4 regions of the Bacillus haimaensis genome follow, and region 2 is predicted to be linked to each of the others. Evidence: predicted binding sites of a transcription regulator. Region 2 holds the regulator's gene; each other region holds the start of a gene.
What was found. The regulator Rex, encoded in region 2, represses fermentation and respiration genes when NADH is low (regulators of the CRP and FNR family bind a similar motif). The targets are predictions, from matches to a motif close to TTGTGAAATATTTCACAA.

Region 1 (4,282 bases), 1.9 Mb from region 2:
GGTAAGAATCGAAACGAGTTCTATTGAAGACTACCACAAAGGGCTAATCGGAAAGAACTACCGATTCGCAAGACCCGGCCTAGAGCAAAAACCATGGGGAACCAAGGAAATTTCCGTAGGCGACCCATTTGGCAATCGAATTGTATTTTTCGAGAGAATCAAATAAAAATTTTTAATAAAAAGCAAAAAGCGCAGAACGCCTGCGCTTTTTGCTTTTATTAATACTTCTCTTTGCCTGCCGCTCCCCACAGAAACAACACACCAATCGCCACGACAATGATAAGAGGGGGAGCGATCATAATTAAAAAATTCTCCATTTTAATACCTCCTTACTTTTTACCTTGGACATATTGATTATCAAATAGGAAGAGACGCATTAACAGATAAAGTGATGGAATCAATAAGCATAGACCACCTATGAAAGCGGTAATCAAGGCAATTGCCATTGACTCATTTGTAAACCCGTCATAGATCGTCAAGTATGGATACAAGAGGTATGGCATATGAGATGCCCCGTACCCAAAGAATGCTGTAGCGAATTGAAGCATAACAAAAATGAAAGAGAGTCCAAGACGTTGCTTCTTCCACATCAGAAACACCGCTCCAAGGAAGAAAAGGAAAGAAAGACTGAACATCCAGGAGAGATTCAGCATCCTTTCAAAGTGGCTCGGATTGTGGTCGCTGAGTGCGAAGAATACGAGCACACTTGCCAGGATGGTAGGAAGGCTCCAGTTAAGCGCATATTTGCGCAACACTTCAAAAGCTTTTTCGTCTTTGGCTGTTTTTGCATAGAATGCAAGAAAATAAGCGGATATATATAGCACACTGACCAGTGCCAAAATGACAACCGTCCAGGAATAGAAGCTTGAGAATAAAGCACCATAATCCAATGTTACCACATCACCGGCAAGGCTGATGAATCCACCTTCAGATATGGTCAATACAACAGAAAGCGCTGCTGGTATCAATAGTCCGGTAGCTCCATATAAAAGCTGATAAAATTTGCTGCCTTTTGCACCATAGTGATGGAAGGCATAATAACTTCCACGGATCGCCAACAGGATAATCGCAATACTACCTGGTATCAACAAAGTTGTTCCGTAATAATAGGCTGTGGAAGGGAAGAAGCCGACAATCCCTATAAAGAAGAAAACAAGAAACACATTGGTGACCTCCCAAACAGGAGAGAGGTAACGGACAATCACTTTATCAATGAGATGGTCCTTCTTTGTAACAGTAGAATAGTAGCTGAAAAATCCGGCACCAAAGTCAATTGAAGCAACAATCAAATATCCATATAGAAATGTCCATAAAACCGTAATACCTACAACTTCATAACTCATATTTTCCCCTCCTTTACTCCATGCCTTTGTCTTGCAGTTCTTTTTCGACTGGATTATTTTTAAACATTCTTCTTAGTACCATAATACATGTTGTACAAAGTACAGCATAAAGAATGATGAACAGCACCAGCATAAGATCGACATGCTCGGATGTGGTAGCCCCTTCTGAAACAGTCATATATCCGACAAGCAGCCACGGCTGTCTTCCTAGCTCCGCAAAGAACCAGCCCATCTCAATGGCAAGCAATGCTAATGGGGAGCCTGCCGCTATTGCCCAAAGTAGCGGCCTGTTCCATTCATTCCATTTTTTAACCTTGGCAATAACAACATAAAGGATAGAGACAAGGGCCAGGAACATTCCGATACCAACCATCAGGTCAAAGAAGTAGTGTACGACCATAGGCGGAAGCTCTTCTTCAGGAAATTCCTCGAGTCCGATTACCTCAGATCTTGGGTCACCATGCGCAAGGATACTTAAGGCATATGGAATTTCAAGTGCATACTTGACTTTGTTGTCCTCAGTCAGATATCCGCCGATAAGTAGAGGTGCCTCAGTCGAAGTTTCAAAATGCCATTCGGCAGCAGCCAGTTTTTCAGGCTGATATTCTGCTAGATATTTACCGGACAAATCCCCAATTACCGCAGTGGAAATGGCGAATACGGCTGCAGCTGTCATTGTCAGATGCAGTGCTTTTTTATGATAAACATGATTTCTTCCACGCAAAATCGCAATGGCGGCAATTCCCGCCAGAACAAATGCTGTCGTCAAATAAGCTGAAGATAACACATGTGCCACTTTGGTTGGTGTGGCCGGGTTGAACATTGCGCCCAAGGGACTAATATTCGTAAGTACACCATTCTCGATTTCGAATCCACTGGGTGAATTCATGAAGCTGTTGACAGTGGATATAAAGAAGCCAGAAGCCATGGCACCAATAGCCACAGGAATCAACAAGATAAAATGATAGATTTTCTTTTTAAATCGATCCCAAGTATATAAGTAGATACCTAGAAAAATAGCTTCAAAGAAGAAAGCGAAGGTCTCCATGAACAACGGGAGACTGATTACATGTCCTGCAAGCTGCATCAAATTCGGCCATAAAAGGCTTAATTGCAGGCCGATGGCCGTACCCGTCACAACACCCACTGCAACGGTGATGACAAATCCGCGGGCCCACCTGCGTGCTAGAAGGCGATAATGTTCGTCATTCCGTTTGATGCCCATCCATTCCGCAAGAGCAATCATTAGTGGAACACCCACCCCGACAGTTGCGAAGATAACGTGGACCGCAAGCGTCAGACCAGTTAAAATTCTGCTGTATATCACCGGATCATACTCTAAACCAAACATAATTTCACTCCTTTTATCACTGATAGAACCAACAATAATAATTTCTTAACAAAAGTATACAACAGTTTGCTCAATACTTCACAATATAAGTTTTAAGTTCTTGTATGTTCTTAAGTATATTCCCTTTTCCCTTTTAACAAAACAGGGTAGAGCACACACTTTTTGACAACTTTATGGCAGGACAGCGACGAATTTGTGACCGGCAAACAAGAAAAACAGACATGGTACTAACGTCCCTACAAGTACACCTTATTGGAAATTTTCACAGAAAAATGTATATAAATACAGAAAATGATGGTAAAATATTCTTATAATTCAAACAAAGGGTGTTGGCATTGAGAAACGGAGAAATGATCGATTACTACCGGAACAAAAAAGGCATCTCACAGGAAAATATATCTCAAGGGATTATCCCCGCTTCACACCTATCGGATATTGTGGACAAACTGTTAAGCTGCTATGAGAGTACTGTCAGACAGGACCCGAAAGAATCATGGAAAAAACTGAACTATATTAATGAGGAATACAATATAAGAAATCAAACCATGCATCAAGATACAATGCTGCTATATTTATGCGTAAAACTGAAATATTCCCTATTAATCCTTGATAAGAAGGTAATTGACAGCCTTTATAATCAAATATCCGACCTTCCGACAAGCAAAAATACCCTTTTCGAATATATTCGGAAGAAGACGATCGGGATATACTATTATCGGGTAAATGACAACCTACAATCCATATTCACTTTAAAACAGGCCTTGGAGATGCATAATAAACTTTCATTATCCGAAGAAGATAGGGGGGAGCTATTTTATCAGATTGCATTGACAAGCCAAAAAACATCCGATTACTTCGAAGCGATTACCTATGCTGAAAAAGCGCTTACAATTTATCAATCCCTTTACTATAACCGGAGATCAGCAGAGTGCCACGTTATTCTTGGATTGAGCTATCATAAAGTCCATCAATTGGAAAAGGCAGAGGAAAACTATCTATATGCAAAAAAAATCGGTGTAGACCTGAAGGATGTCTATCTGGAATCCATGGCCTTGCATAATCTCGGCTGTATGCAATCTTTCTTAGGGAACTCAGAAGATGCAATCTATTATTTTTTGGAATCCCTTAAACTTAAAAGGGAGGAAAATAGAAGTTTGTTTTCCATCAATACCCTTGTGAAAGAGTATTACAAGCTTAATCAATTTGAATTTGCTCTTGGCTGGGCGGAAGAGGGCTTGGTTTTGGCCCAAAGAAATAAAATAGAGGAATATATTATACATTTTAATGTTCACATATATTTAATAACTAAGAATCCTGAAATCGAAAAATATATATCCAATTATGTGATCGATTATTTTACAAGAGCAGGAGACAAAGATAATGTAGCCAAATATGCTGAGATTTTGGCAAAATATTATACATCGTCTGACAGATACCAGTCAGCCTGTGAATATTACGAATTAAGTTTAAAAGTTTGGAAGAATAAAACCACCCTCATATAATATTGAAGCCCGATACTTTTCACTATGACACACCATTTTAAATAAGGTGTGTTTTTTTCTATTCATTTAGGGGAAAAAGACTTCTA
Region 2 (4,282 bases):
CCCTTCTTTTTGCTGTTGTCCATAATGATTTCAAGCATCTGCTGATTTACTTTGTGATGGGTGGGATCTTCGCCTTCCTATATGTCAAAACAAACCGGATCATTGTTCCGATCATCGCCCATATCGCCATGAATAGCTTTGTTGTCATTGTGCAGTATGTGTTCAGGGATGATATTGAAGAGATGATCAAGCAGATGGAAGAGATGCAGAACGCGTTAACGAATTTTATCTCCTTCTTCTGAAAATCTAGAGAATCAATGGTAAGGCCATCTACAACTGGAGGACTAGCATAATGAGAATAAAACCGATCAATATGGTCTTTTTCTATGCCATCATGGGATGTCTATTTACGTATCTGGCAGTCGCGTCATTCAAGGAAAGCGTCTTTGAATGGCACACCATGCTGCTGATGCTGATCGCCACCTTCGACTTCGGTGTTAGCATCCGGGCATATCTGCTTCATAAAAGAATCAAAAGCATGCAAAAAAAATAGGCTTCTTACCTTTACGGTAGGTTGCCTATTTTTTATTGAGTTCCTCATTCAGTTTAGCTTCTGCAAGCTTGACCTTTTTGTAGCCGAAGCGTGAAATGATGATGCTGATCTCATAAAGGATAAGAAGCGGCACTGTCACCATTAAATGAGAGATGATCTCCGGCGGCGTAATCAATGCCCCTATTACTAGCAATACAAAGTACGCGTATCTTCTTACTTTTACAAGGATAGCTGGAGTTATAATCCCCAGTCTTGTTAAGAACATCACAATAACCGGCATCTGAAACAGGATGCCAAATGGCAAGGTAAGCTGGAACAGGAATTGAAAATATTCGTTGATCCCGATCACTTGGTTGATATCCAGGCGGTCTGCCAGATTGCTCATGAACTTCACAACAAACGGAAACAGTATGAAGTAGGAAAATGTCAGTCCACTCAGGAACAAGAAGAGGGATATCGGGATATAGCTTAACGTCACTTTCCGCTCCCGCTCATACAAACCGGGGCTGATGAAAGCCCAAATCTGATAGAGCGTAACGGGGAACGTGATGATGAATGCAATCAAAAACGAAAACTGCATGAAGATCTTGATTGGATCTGTAATGCGAAAGGCGTTCATCGTCAGCGCTTCCGCTTCATTTGTGTGCTGTAAATAGACAATGATCGGTTCCGCGAGGAAAAAACCGCCGATCGCTGAGACGAAAAAGAAGGACGCAATGATGATCACTCTTTTTCGGAGCTCGCCTATATGGTCATACACCGACATTTCTCTATCTAGCATATATGTTCATCCTTACATTACTTCGTTTCTTCTTTTTTCTCTGGTTTCGTGTCGTCGTCATCCGCTAATCCTTTAGTTGCGTTTTTGAATTCACGCAATGTATTACCAGCTGCCTTACCCAATTGAGGTAATTTGCTTGGACCGAAGATTAATAGTGCTACGAAAACGATTAACAAGAGGCTACCCATTCCGATTGGACCCATTCTTGCCACCTCCTTGAAGAGGATATTCAAAAAGTCCGGTAAAAATAGCTTCGAATTTCTTCGTCAGCTTGCCTCTCCGCTCCGCAACATTACAAATCATACGCTGCGGTGCTCGAGACTTCGCTTCCTCGAACTTCTTTGCTCTTTTTATCCTCCTTTTTGAACCCCAACTTGAAATATACTCATTCTACTACTTTTTCATTCTGTTGGATAGTGCTTGAGAAAATATACCAATGACTGTAGTTCCACAGCTAAATCAATATGATGGATACGGATGGTTTCCGGCACATTAATACGTGCTGGCGTAAAGTTCAGGATGCCCTTTACTCCTTTTTCCACCAATCTGTCTGCTATCGGCTGCGCGACTGGCGCCGGTACGGTAAGGATTGCCACCGTCACATCATCCGGCAGATGCTCCTCGATGTCATCAAGATGATACACCGGTACACCGCCGATCTCCGTGCCGATTTTCGACTCGTCGATATCAAAGGCCATCACGATCTTCGTGTTATTGTTTTTCATAAAATTGTAATGCAGGAAAGCTGTCCCCAAGTTTCCTACACCTATTAGAGTAACATAAGTCAATTCATCCTGGTCGAGCGTTTTCCGGAAAAAAGTTAACAAATATTGAACATTATAGCCATATCCTTTTTTCCCAAGTGCCCCAAAGTAGCTGAAATCTCTACGGATCGTGGCGGAATCCACTTTCACTGCTTCACTCAGCTCCGCGGACGAAACCCGCTGCTTTCCCGATGTATTCAAGTTCTTAAGGAAACGGTAATACAAAGGCAATCTCTTGGCAGTCGCCTGCGGTATTTTCATCGGTTCGTTATTCATCTTACTCCCCCATTGTCCAACCAGTTTGCGGTTCGTTTCTATATGTAACGGATGTCGGCTCCGTTTTTCGAATTTTAAATCGCTTTCATTTTACCCTATTCCGTGCAATTTTGTAAGAGGTTGCCGTTTCCAATTCTTGATGTGGCGCTTGAAGAAGTATACACTTACATTAGAATTGCATGAGGTGAAAATGATGATTATTCTACAGATAAATCAATTAACGAAATATTTTGGTGCTGACCTTATTCTATCGAATATAAAACTAGAAGTACAATCGAAAGACAGAATTGCACTCGTTGGACGTAATGGGGCAGGGAAGTCTACCTTATTAAAGATCATTTCCAATCAGCTGTCCTATGATTCCGGCGATATCATCAAGCCCAAGGATGTAACAATCGGATATCTCGCACAGGATACCGGGCTTGTGACAGAGCGTTCCATCTGGGATGAAATGTTGACAGTGTTTTCCGGTCTAAAAGAAATGGAAAATCAGATGCGCACGCTGGAAGCGAAAATGGGAGATCCCGCTTATTTTGAGGATGGCCCGCTTTACGCTCGCATTCTGAAGGAGTATGACGAAATTCAAGAAGCCTTCAAGCAAAAGGGCGGTTTTCAATATGAAGCGGATATCCGCTCCGTGCTTCACGGCCTTCGCTTTTCAGAGTTTGATTATCAGACCCCAATCGAGACACTGAGCGGTGGACAGAGAACCCGTCTTGCACTTGCCAAGCTTTTGCTGACCAAGCCTGATCTCCTGATTCTGGATGAGCCGACGAACCATCTCGACATCGATACCCTTTCCTGGCTGGAAGGATATCTCCAGGGCTATCCGGGTGCATTACTTATTGTTTCCCATGACCGCTACTTCCTAGACAAGGTGGTCACAACCGTCTATGAAATCTCCCGGAAGCAGTCTGCAAAGTTCCTTGGCAACTATAGTGCGTACCTTGCACAGAAGGCCGAGCAATACGAACGTGATATGAAAATGTTCGAAAAGCAGCAGGACGAAATTGCGAAGCTCCAGGACTTTGTTCAGCGCAATCTGGCCAGGGCATCCACGACCAAGCGCGCACAGAGCCGCAGAAAGCAGCTCGATAAAATGCAGGTGATGGATCGTCCCCAGGGCGATGAAAAATCTGCCTCCATCATGTTTGATATTGATAGACAAAGTGGGAATGATGTATTGAAAGCTAATAACCTGGCCGTTTCCTATGACAGGACCCCCATTTTCCGGCATGTGGACCTTTCCCTGTCACGCGGCGATAGTGTGGCTCTTGTCGGCCCGAACGGAATCGGGAAGTCCACCCTATTAAAAACACTCGTAAAACAGCTCGAGCCACTTGAAGGCGGCTTTTCTTTCGGCGCCAACGTCTCTGTGAGCTACTATGATCAGCAGCAGGCAGACCTCACTTCCAATAAGACGGTATTGGCCGAGCTTTGGGATGAATACCCGAATAAGATGGAAAAGGAAATCCGTACAATCCTTGGAAACTTCCTTTTCTCCGGGGATGATGTACTGAAGCCGGTTTCTACCTTAAGCGGAGGGGAAAAGGCACGATTGGCCCTCTCCAAAATGATGCTGCAGCGCTCCAATGTTCTGATCCTGGACGAGCCTACGAACCATCTGGATCTGGACAGCAAGGAGATTCTGGAGAATGCCTTGATTGACTATCCAGGTACAATCCTATTCGTTTCCCATGACCGCTACTTCATCAACCGTCTGGCAACCAAGGTCTATGAATTGAGCAGAATTGGGGCGACCGAATATCTCGGAGATTATGACTATTATATAGAGAAAAAAGAAGAGGCCATGGAGCTGGAAAGGCTGGAAAGCGATACATTTTCCTCATCCCCTGTCAGAGCTGCTCAAGCTGAAAAGGAAAAGCCGAGCTATGAACAGGAAAAAGAAGCGAAGCGCCTTGAACGCCAAAAGAAGCGTCGCCTGGAAGAAATAGAAAAAGAAATAGA
Region 3 (4,282 bases), 1.8 Mb from region 2:
GTAAAAAATCCTGCAAAATTCGGCATCATCCAAACCGACCATAATGGGAAAATTAAGCGTTTTTTGGAAAAGCCGCAGAAGGATCAGGAGTTCAGCAGAGTGGTGAATACTGGAATCTATATCGTGGATCCCCATGTACTTTGTCTGATGGAAAAAAACAGGGAATATGATTTCAGCAAGGAGCTCTTTCCTAAACTCATGGAAAACAATATGGGACTGTATGGATTCAAGGCGAAGGGGTATTGGAAGGATATCGGAAGCCATGAGGACTATCGCCAAGCGCAATATGATATGCTCGAGAGAAAAGTGCAGGTTTCGCTCCAGGAGGAAGATGTACTGCCAAAGCTTTGGGTTGGTTCTCATGTTCGATATATCAGGGGATCATCCTTCTCCGAAAAAAGCAGCAAAAGCAAAACGCTGGTGAAAGCGGGATTTTAAGTTTTAGGCAAAAAAAATAAGCAGACAGGAAAATCCTGCTGCTTATTTTGTTTCACGGTGTACAGTTACTTTTTTCAATCTTGGGCTGTATTTTTTAAGCTCAAGACGATCTGGGTTGTTACGTTTATTTTTAGTCGTGATATAGTTACGATCACCAGTTTCAGTACAAGCTAAAGTTACGTTTACGCGCATCGTTATCCCTCCAAACATATAAAGCTTTCAATTCAGACCTTACTATAATATCACCTTTTTTTTCGGAATGCCAGTCTTTTTTCAGTGGTGGGAAAATTGACGCAAAATCTTGTATCTTTTTCTCTCCTTCATTAGAAGAAAGCGGTATTTCTTGGTATATTCTTTATAAAGAGAAATGATAATGGTAAGGAGCGTTTTCTGCTATGGGCAAAGAAAAACAACGGGAAGAAATGAAAAATTGGTTGTCTGGACTTTCGAAAAAGCAATACGACCTGAAATCACAAAAAATTCATCAAGCACTTTTTTCATCGGCTGAATGGAAGAAAGCACAGATAGTGGGGGTGACAGTTTCAAGGGTTCCTGAAGTGGACACCATCCCAATTATCGAACAGGCCTGGCTTGAAAAGAAACTGATTGCTGTTCCAAAATGCCAACCCAAGGATAAAAGTATGGAATTCTTTATATTAAAAGCATTCGATGAACTGGAAACTGTCTACTTTGGCTTACGGGAGCCAGACCCCACCCGAACCAGCCACTGTGAAAAATCAGCCCTAGATCTTATCCTCGTACCGGGACTCGTCTTTGATAAGAAGGGCTACCGGATCGGGTTTGGTGGAGGCTACTATGACCGATTTTTAACAGATTACAATGGGACCACTGTTTCATTGGCCTTCGAAGAGCAGGTGAAAGAAGAGTTGGAACATGAAACTTTTGATATTCCTGTAAGCAAAATCATGACGGATGAAACAACATATGACTTTACTGTTGGAGAATAGCGCGGTGCTGCTGGCGGGAATCCTCCTGCTTGCAGGGCTGGGGTATAAAGCCAAGGCACTTTCAAGGTCAGGTGCAATCGGAACATTCATCATCGGTATCATGATTGCTGCTGGATTCAAAGCTTATGGGCTTCTATTGATCGGTATTTTTTTCGTATCTTCGAGTTTTTGGAGCAGATATAAAAAGAAGAGCAAGGCAAATGTGGATGAAATCCTGGAAAAAGGGTCACAGCGCGACATCTTTCAAGTGTTTGCAAACGGGATGGTCCCGGCACTGTTTAGTTTGGCCTACTTCCTCTATCCCTCTGAAGCATGGTTGATCGGGTTTGTAACAGCTATAGCAACGGCAAATTCAGATACCTGGGCATCCGAAATCGGCACGCTTAGCAAGAAGGATCCGGTTTCCATTCTTACCCTTAAAAGAGTGGGCAGGGGTACATCAGGTGCCATAAGTCTTCTGGGGACAGGTGCTTCTGTTGCTGGAGCTGGACTGATTGCTGCATCGGCCTCCGTGTTTTGGACAGAGGTATCGCTTGTCACAGCCTTTCTAGTTACCCTACTGGGGATATTTGGCTGTTTTGTTGATACTTTTCTTGGTGCTTCGATTCAGGCTTCGTACCGATGCTCAATCTGTGGACGAACCGTGGAAAGTCCTCATCACTGCGGAAAGCCTGCTGAACTGGTGAAAGGATTTCGAGCTATAAATAATGACATGGTGAATATCGGATCCATCGTATTCGTCTCTTTCCTGGCCGCGCTGCTCGCTGCTACATAAATCTATTTGACACAGAATAGATACATATTGCTCAGTGTTTCACAAACTTTTGATGTAAAATAAAGCTATAGTTAATCCTTGATAAGAAACGGGGAGATGGGTATGAGAAATGGAATCAATAGAGTCGCTTTGATTGGTACGGGATTCGTTGGTTCAAGCTATGCATTTGCAATGCTGAACCAAGGTGTAGCGGAGGAACTCGTCCTTATTGATCTTAATAAGGAAAAGTCGGAAGGGGATGCCATGGACCTGAATCATGGTATTGCCTTCGCACCTGCTCCTACAAAAATCTGGTATGGGAATTATCAGGATTGCAGGGATGCGGATATTGTGGTGATTTGTGCCGGTGCGAATCAGAAGCCTGGTGAGACCAGGTTGGATTTGGTCGAAAAGAACGCCAAAATATTCAAGGGGATTGTCGATAGTGTAATGGAAAATGGGTTCGACGGAATATTCCTTGTAGCGACCAACCCGGTTGATATCCTTACCTATGCAACATGGAGGTTTTCCGGATTGCCGAAAGAAAGGGTAATCGGGTCGGGAACGATTTTGGATACGGCCAGATTTCGCTTTCTTTTGGGAGACTATTTTCAAATCGATGCCAGAAATGTTCATGCCTATATTATCGGGGAGCATGGAGATACGGAGCTCCCGGTCTGGAGTAAGGCGGACATCGGCGGTAAGCCAATCCTTGAATTGATGAAAGAAAAAGAAGAGTATAAAGAGGAAGACCTCGAGGAACTGTTTGTAAATGTCAGGGACGCTGCCTACCAGATTATTGAACGGAAGGGTGCCACCTATTATGGCATTGCCATGGGCCTTGTCCGTCTGACGAAGGCGATATTACGGAACGAGAATTCCATCCTGACAGTTTCAGCATACTTGGATGGGGAGTATGATAACAAGGATATTTATATTGGTGTCCCGGCAATCGTTAATAGAAACGGTATCCGCCAAGTAGTAGAGTTAGAGTTGAATGAGAAAGAAAAAGCACAGTTTCAGCAATCCATTGAAGTTCTTACTAGCATCAAAAAGAAAGTCTTTTAATATAAGGTGGAAAAACATGTCTGATATTAGGCATGTTTTTCTTTTATTTGAAGCATCATAATAGCAGGAGGGATGATAATGGGATATTTAATCAGATTAGTTTTTATCATCGCAGGAGCATATGCGATCTATCAGAACCGCTATCGGATCTTGAATTCCATTCTTGGTATCAGTCCGATCAGAAGGTTTGTGGTGGCCTTTGGAATGGACATCCCTTTTGTCCGGGATCGCTTCCTGCAAACCGTTTTTCGTGGGTGAAAATTCAGGCTGGATATTAAAGTGATGGACTACCTGTCAATCCTCTCTTAACTTTGAGTGGTTTAGTGGGTAGTTTTTTTGTTGATGCAAACTTTTGAAAGCTTACACTATCTTTACATTGGATTAATATTCCACCTGTATAATTTATCCTGTTAGCATTTTGGATATAACGGGGGGTTCACCTTGGAAGAAAAAGATAACATTCATAAAAAGATGAAATTGTGGTTTCAGCGGGCTTTTCAGAAAGTTAATTTGGGCACACGATTATTTATTCTGGTTGTTTCATTATTAGTAGGATCCATTCTATCGGTCGGCATTACCTCCTATGTGAAGGCAAAAGATATGACGATGGAGACGATGGAAAATAGATTGATCAGGGAAAGTGAACTGATGGGGCATCTTGCGGAAAACCTCAAATTCCTCTATGTCAGTGAAGATACCTATTTCATGCAGCAGCTTCAGATCAATATCAGAGATCAGCAGAAAAAGCTTATGAAAGACGGAATACTCTCTGAATTCTTCTACATAAAAGACCAGCAAATCATCCCTTTTGAAGTAAGCAAGGAAAGCCTGCCCGAAATATCAGATTCCATCATTAACCAAATGAAAAAAAACGGAAACGGTCTTTTGCACAAGGAATTGGATGGGGAGGATTACACGATTACATATAGAACGATGAAGGAAATTGGGGGTACTTATGCAATCCTGATCCCAACGGAAACCTATTTGGGACCAGTGGATAAAATGGCTCATTTCACCTTGATTGTCACGGCTATCAGTCTCGTCATCTTTACGT
Region 4 (4,282 bases), 1.8 Mb from region 2:
CAAACAGAATCAGGGCGATGGTGATGCCGATCCATAGCTTCCAGTTTTCCAGGATTTTCGGCGTTTTTTCGGCATTTGGAGCAACTTCTCCTAACGGGAACTCCTCCATACCCTTAGGAGCAAACCAAGCCAGGTTGATTATGACATACATCAGTAACAGAATTGCGATGAAAAGAATGCTTCCCCCTACTGCCATTGCGACTTCATAAGGAATCCATCCTAATGCATCAGGATGATCTTTATAGGTCGTATAGGAGGTCCGTCGCGGCGCCCCAAACAGTCCGACCGTGTGCATTGCACCAGACATGAAGAACATTCCGACAGCCCACAGTATTGTTTGGAGGTTGGCAAGCTTGTGCATCTTCGCAGTCAATTTTCTGCCTGTCAAATGCGGTACCAGCCAATATCCGATCCCAAAGAACGTCAAGGCAACAGAGGATGCCACTGTCAAATGAAAATGCCCGGTTACCCAAAGTGTATTGTGCACAACCTGATTAAGCTGGTTACTCGCATTTACAATTCCGCCCGCTCCAGCAGGAATGAAAATGAGCATTCCCACCATCGGTGCAAAAAATCTCGCATCCTTCCATGGAAGCAATTTGAACCATCCAAACAGGCTTTTTGCTCCTCTTTCGCGCCCTGACAATTCAAAGGTTGCAAATAAGGAGAATGCGGTCATCAGGGACGGCACAATTACCATGAACGTCAACACAACCTGCAGATATTTCCAGAACGGTGATATTCCTGACTCCAGAAGCTGATGGTGGAATCCAACAGGAATAGAGAACAGCAGGAACAGAACAAATGCCAACCTTGCCAACGAATCACTGAAGATCTTGCCTCCGATTATCTTTGGAATAATCGCATACCAGCAAATATAGGCTGGAAGCAGCCAGAAATAGACTAATGGATGACCGAAATACCAGAAAAGCGTTCTGCTCAACAGAATATTGATCGTCTCTACCCAACCAAAGGACCATGGGATAAACTGGAACAGGACAGATACTGCGACACCAATCGTAGCAATCAACCACAGTAGCATGGTCATGATGGCCATAAAGCTGAGAAGTGGGGATAATTCTCCTTTATGCGCTGTTTTCCACAAGTAATATTGACGGATCATACTGAACCCCCCGATCCAGCTGCCCACAATCACCAAGGTCAAGGCGATATAATACCAAGGTGATGCCTGCAAGGGTGCATAGAAAGTATACAGGACGGTCGCCTTGTTCAAGAGGATCATGATGACACCTAGAACGGTTCCGGAAGTCATCGTAATGAATCCGAGCCATCCACTTAAGCGCGAGCCAGAGTTAAGCTTGCCTGTGGTCCGACTGATACACGCCAATAAAAATCCGATAATGAAAAATGTTGTAAATATAAGTCCAAGTAGCACGCCATGTGCCGTTAAAAGCTGATAATAGCCAATGCCAGCGGGTAAAGTCAGCGTTCCGCTCCTGACCAGGGTTTGTAAAAGTCCAGCCACCGCACCAAGAAACAAAGCGGTAAAAGCCACGAAAAAATGTGCCAAAATCAGTTTCGCATCACGTTTATCAATTATTTCGGAAACCTTGTTCAAATTCATATCAGCTCACCTCAATCTTTGCGCTCATTACTTGATGACCTGCCCCACAATACTCATTACAGAGGATCAGATAGCTTCCAGCCTCATCAAACGTGTGTGTAATGGAATTGATATGACCTGGTGTAATCATCATATTGACATTGGTATTAGCAATAGCAAATCCATGAACAACGTCTTTGCTCGTGACTTTGAAATGGACGGTAGCTCCTTTTGGGATCTGAATGTCATTAGGCATAAAGGAGAATGCCTGAGATACCATCACCAATTCAAATTCATTTTCTCCAATTTGTTTCAAACCTGGTTCGTTAAACGGAGCTGTTTCATCCACTTTCGCCGGATCGATGATCATATGGTCACTAGGTGGTGTATGTCCCATGGCAAAAGCGCTGACTCCAATGATGGATAGGAATAGGATCAAGGTTCCCCCACCTATCAGAAGCCACCATTTTTCATATTTGTGCATATGCATTGCGATTCACCCCAAATTTTTATAGTCTCGTTAAGAAAAGAGCATAGATTCCAGCCCATAAAAGGAAGATAAAAACACCAACCAATAATACGGAAATAAAAGTCCCTTTTAATGTACTTTCAGTCTTTGGAGTTGTTTTGACATTGACCTCATTTCTAGGAGTAACCTTAGGTTCCATCACGTCTCTCCCCCTTTCCTTACCTCCTATTGTCAGTGTATTTGAATCGTCAGGCTGACACTGTGATAAATATCACATTCAAAAGGATTATTTTGACAGAATGATGAACAAAAAAAGATTGCAGACAAATGGTAAATTCCATCCTTCTCCAATCTTTACAAAGCTTATAGACAGCTAGATTCTGCAAACCTCCAAAGGGCAATCCTCACAATGACATTCATCCCTTAAGTATTGCAGATTCAAGATTCGCAGCATTCCATTTTCATCATAATCAATCACTTTTACCTTTTTTAGTGCACCAAGCATCCGATTTACCGTTTCCCGGGAAGTGCCGATCATTTCCGAGAACTCCTGGTTTGTCAGATTTACCTTTATGGAGATGCCGTCCTCCTCCACTTCCCCGAAGGAATTGGAGAGCCTGATCAGCGTGGAGCAAAGAGCCCCTTTTTTTCCATATAATAATAGATCACGCAGCTTCAAATTCGTTATCTGATTTTTCCTTGCCATCCACCGGACAAACTCCATCGCGGCTTTTCCATTGTTGGATAAAATGAAATCGACATCTTCGAGATAGATGAGATCAATGACACAATCCTCTTTCGCCACAGTGCTGAAGCAATGTTTCCCCTTCTCCAAACTTCCAAACTCACCCAGGAGATCGCCCTCCCTGAAAAGATGAATCATGATTTCCTTTCCATCATCCGTCATTTTCGTCATCTTCAACTGACCTTTTCGAACATAAAAAAGCCTGTTCGCACTTTCATTTTCGGCAAACAAGTAGGATCCTTTTTTAATTTTGTGTTCAAACATGATTTCGCTCAGAAGCTTCCATGTTTCATCTGAAAAAATGTTCTTGCTATGATTGTTATTTATGGTTTGTGGTATTTTCGTAGATTCCATTGAAACCGCACCCCTTATTATTGACATATGGTCCATCTGGTTTCATTATAGAAAAAGCGCTTGAGTTCGAGTATCAGGGAAACTCCCCATAAATCTCCAGGGAGTCCCCTATTACTATGATGGAAAGATTATGACTGCAATTTTCACCACATAAAAAAGGCAGCAAGTCTTCATTCAGACCGCTCCCCTCACTATTACTCGTTATGAAAAGGCTCATCTTCCCTAATTGGAATCGTCGCTATAACTAAAGTCCCTTTCCCGGGACGAGTCTCTATATGAAGCTTTCCATGAACAGCTTTCGCCCGCTCCTCCATACTGAAAAGTCCGACACCTACCCTCTCTTTTAAAGGGTCATATCCAACGCCCTTATCCATTACCTCAAACTTCAGCCTCTCTTCATCACCATGTATCGATACACCGACTTCATTTACATCGGCATACTTCCTGACATTGGTAAGCGCCTCTTGGATGATACGGTACACCGCTGTTTCGATTTGTACATCATATCTGCCGGATACTTCACTTTGAAAATCAACCATAATCCCGTAATGCTTTGCATATCGGTTAATGAATGATCGCAAGGCCGGAATCAGTCCCAGATCATCAAGAAGTGAAGGTCTGAGATCCCAGGAGATGCCACGGATGTCTTCAATCATCTTGGTTACATCTGCCTGCAAATGCTGAATCAATGGATGTTCCACTTCCGTATGGAGACGATTGATGGTGATAAGCAGACTATAGAGGTTTTGTCCTATTCCATCATGAAGCTCACGGGATACCTTCTTCCGCTCCTCTTCCTGGATATGGATGAGCTTAGTCATCATTGTTTGAAGCTTTTCCTGGACAAGTTTCCGCTCTGTGATTTCAGTACGGATAGAAAGATATTGATATGGAATCCCGTCTTTATCCAAAAAAGGAACAATGGTCGTATCCACCCAGTAGTAGGACCCGTCTTTCTTTTTATTTTTGATTTCACCCTTCCAAACATCCCCTTGACGGATGGTTTCCCAAAGATTACGGAAATAATCTTTCGGATGATGATAGGAATTGATGATCCTATGGGTCTTCCCCATTACTTCTTCACGTTTATACCCTGATATCTCACAGAACTTATCGTTTACATAAGTGATAACGCCATTTTTATCAGTGA

Region 1: the regulator Rex is predicted to act here: its motif matches at 2,761-2,778, upstream of ABN702_RS09020 (cytochrome ubiquinol oxidase subunit I).
Region 3: the regulator Rex is predicted to act here: its motif matches at 2,209-2,226, upstream of ABN702_RS04690 (L-lactate dehydrogenase).
Region 4: the regulator Rex is predicted to act here: its motif matches at 2,293-2,310, upstream of ABN702_RS04630 (cytochrome c oxidase subunit 2A).

What each region holds. Positions count from the first base shown of each region.
Region 1 covers NZ_CP158164.1:1,774,699-1,778,980, forward strand. The annotation lists gene ABN702_RS09005 (glyoxalase superfamily protein) at 1-166, shown strand, start outside; gene cydS (cytochrome bd oxidase small subunit CydS) at 219-317, opposite strand; gene ABN702_RS09015 (cytochrome d ubiquinol oxidase subunit II) at 330-1,343, opposite strand; gene ABN702_RS09020 (cytochrome ubiquinol oxidase subunit I) at 1,357-2,694, opposite strand; gene ABN702_RS09025 (tetratricopeptide repeat protein) at 3,030-4,196, shown strand.
Region 2 covers NZ_CP158164.1:3,680,551-3,684,832, forward strand. The annotation lists gene ABN702_RS18640 (CPBP family intramembrane glutamic endopeptidase) at 1-242, shown strand, start outside; gene ABN702_RS18645 (YdiK family protein) at 293-493, shown strand; gene tatC (twin-arginine translocase subunit TatC) at 519-1,274, opposite strand; gene ABN702_RS18655 (twin-arginine translocase TatA/TatE family subunit) at 1,292-1,477, opposite strand; gene ABN702_RS18660 (redox-sensing transcriptional repressor Rex) at 1,676-2,314, opposite strand; gene ABN702_RS18665 (ATP-binding cassette domain-containing protein) at 2,508-4,282, shown strand, end outside.
Region 3 covers NZ_CP158164.1:969,430-973,711, forward strand. The annotation lists gene ABN702_RS04670 (nucleotidyltransferase family protein) at 1-438, shown strand, start outside; gene rpmG (50S ribosomal protein L33) at 481-630, opposite strand; gene ABN702_RS04680 (5-formyltetrahydrofolate cyclo-ligase) at 834-1,406, shown strand; gene ABN702_RS04685 (DUF92 domain-containing protein) at 1,384-2,181, shown strand; gene ABN702_RS04690 (L-lactate dehydrogenase) at 2,284-3,228, shown strand; gene ABN702_RS04695 (hypothetical protein) at 3,307-3,486, shown strand; gene ABN702_RS04700 (methyl-accepting chemotaxis protein) at 3,700-4,282, shown strand, end outside.
Region 4 covers NZ_CP158164.1:960,470-964,751, reverse strand. The annotation lists gene ABN702_RS04640 (b(o/a)3-type cytochrome-c oxidase subunit 1) at 1-1,585, opposite strand, end outside; gene ABN702_RS04635 (cytochrome c oxidase subunit II) at 1,587-2,054, opposite strand; gene ABN702_RS04630 (cytochrome c oxidase subunit 2A) at 2,074-2,232, opposite strand; gene ABN702_RS04625 (Crp/Fnr family transcriptional regulator) at 2,407-3,132, opposite strand; gene ABN702_RS04620 (PAS domain-containing sensor histidine kinase) at 3,327-4,282, opposite strand, start outside.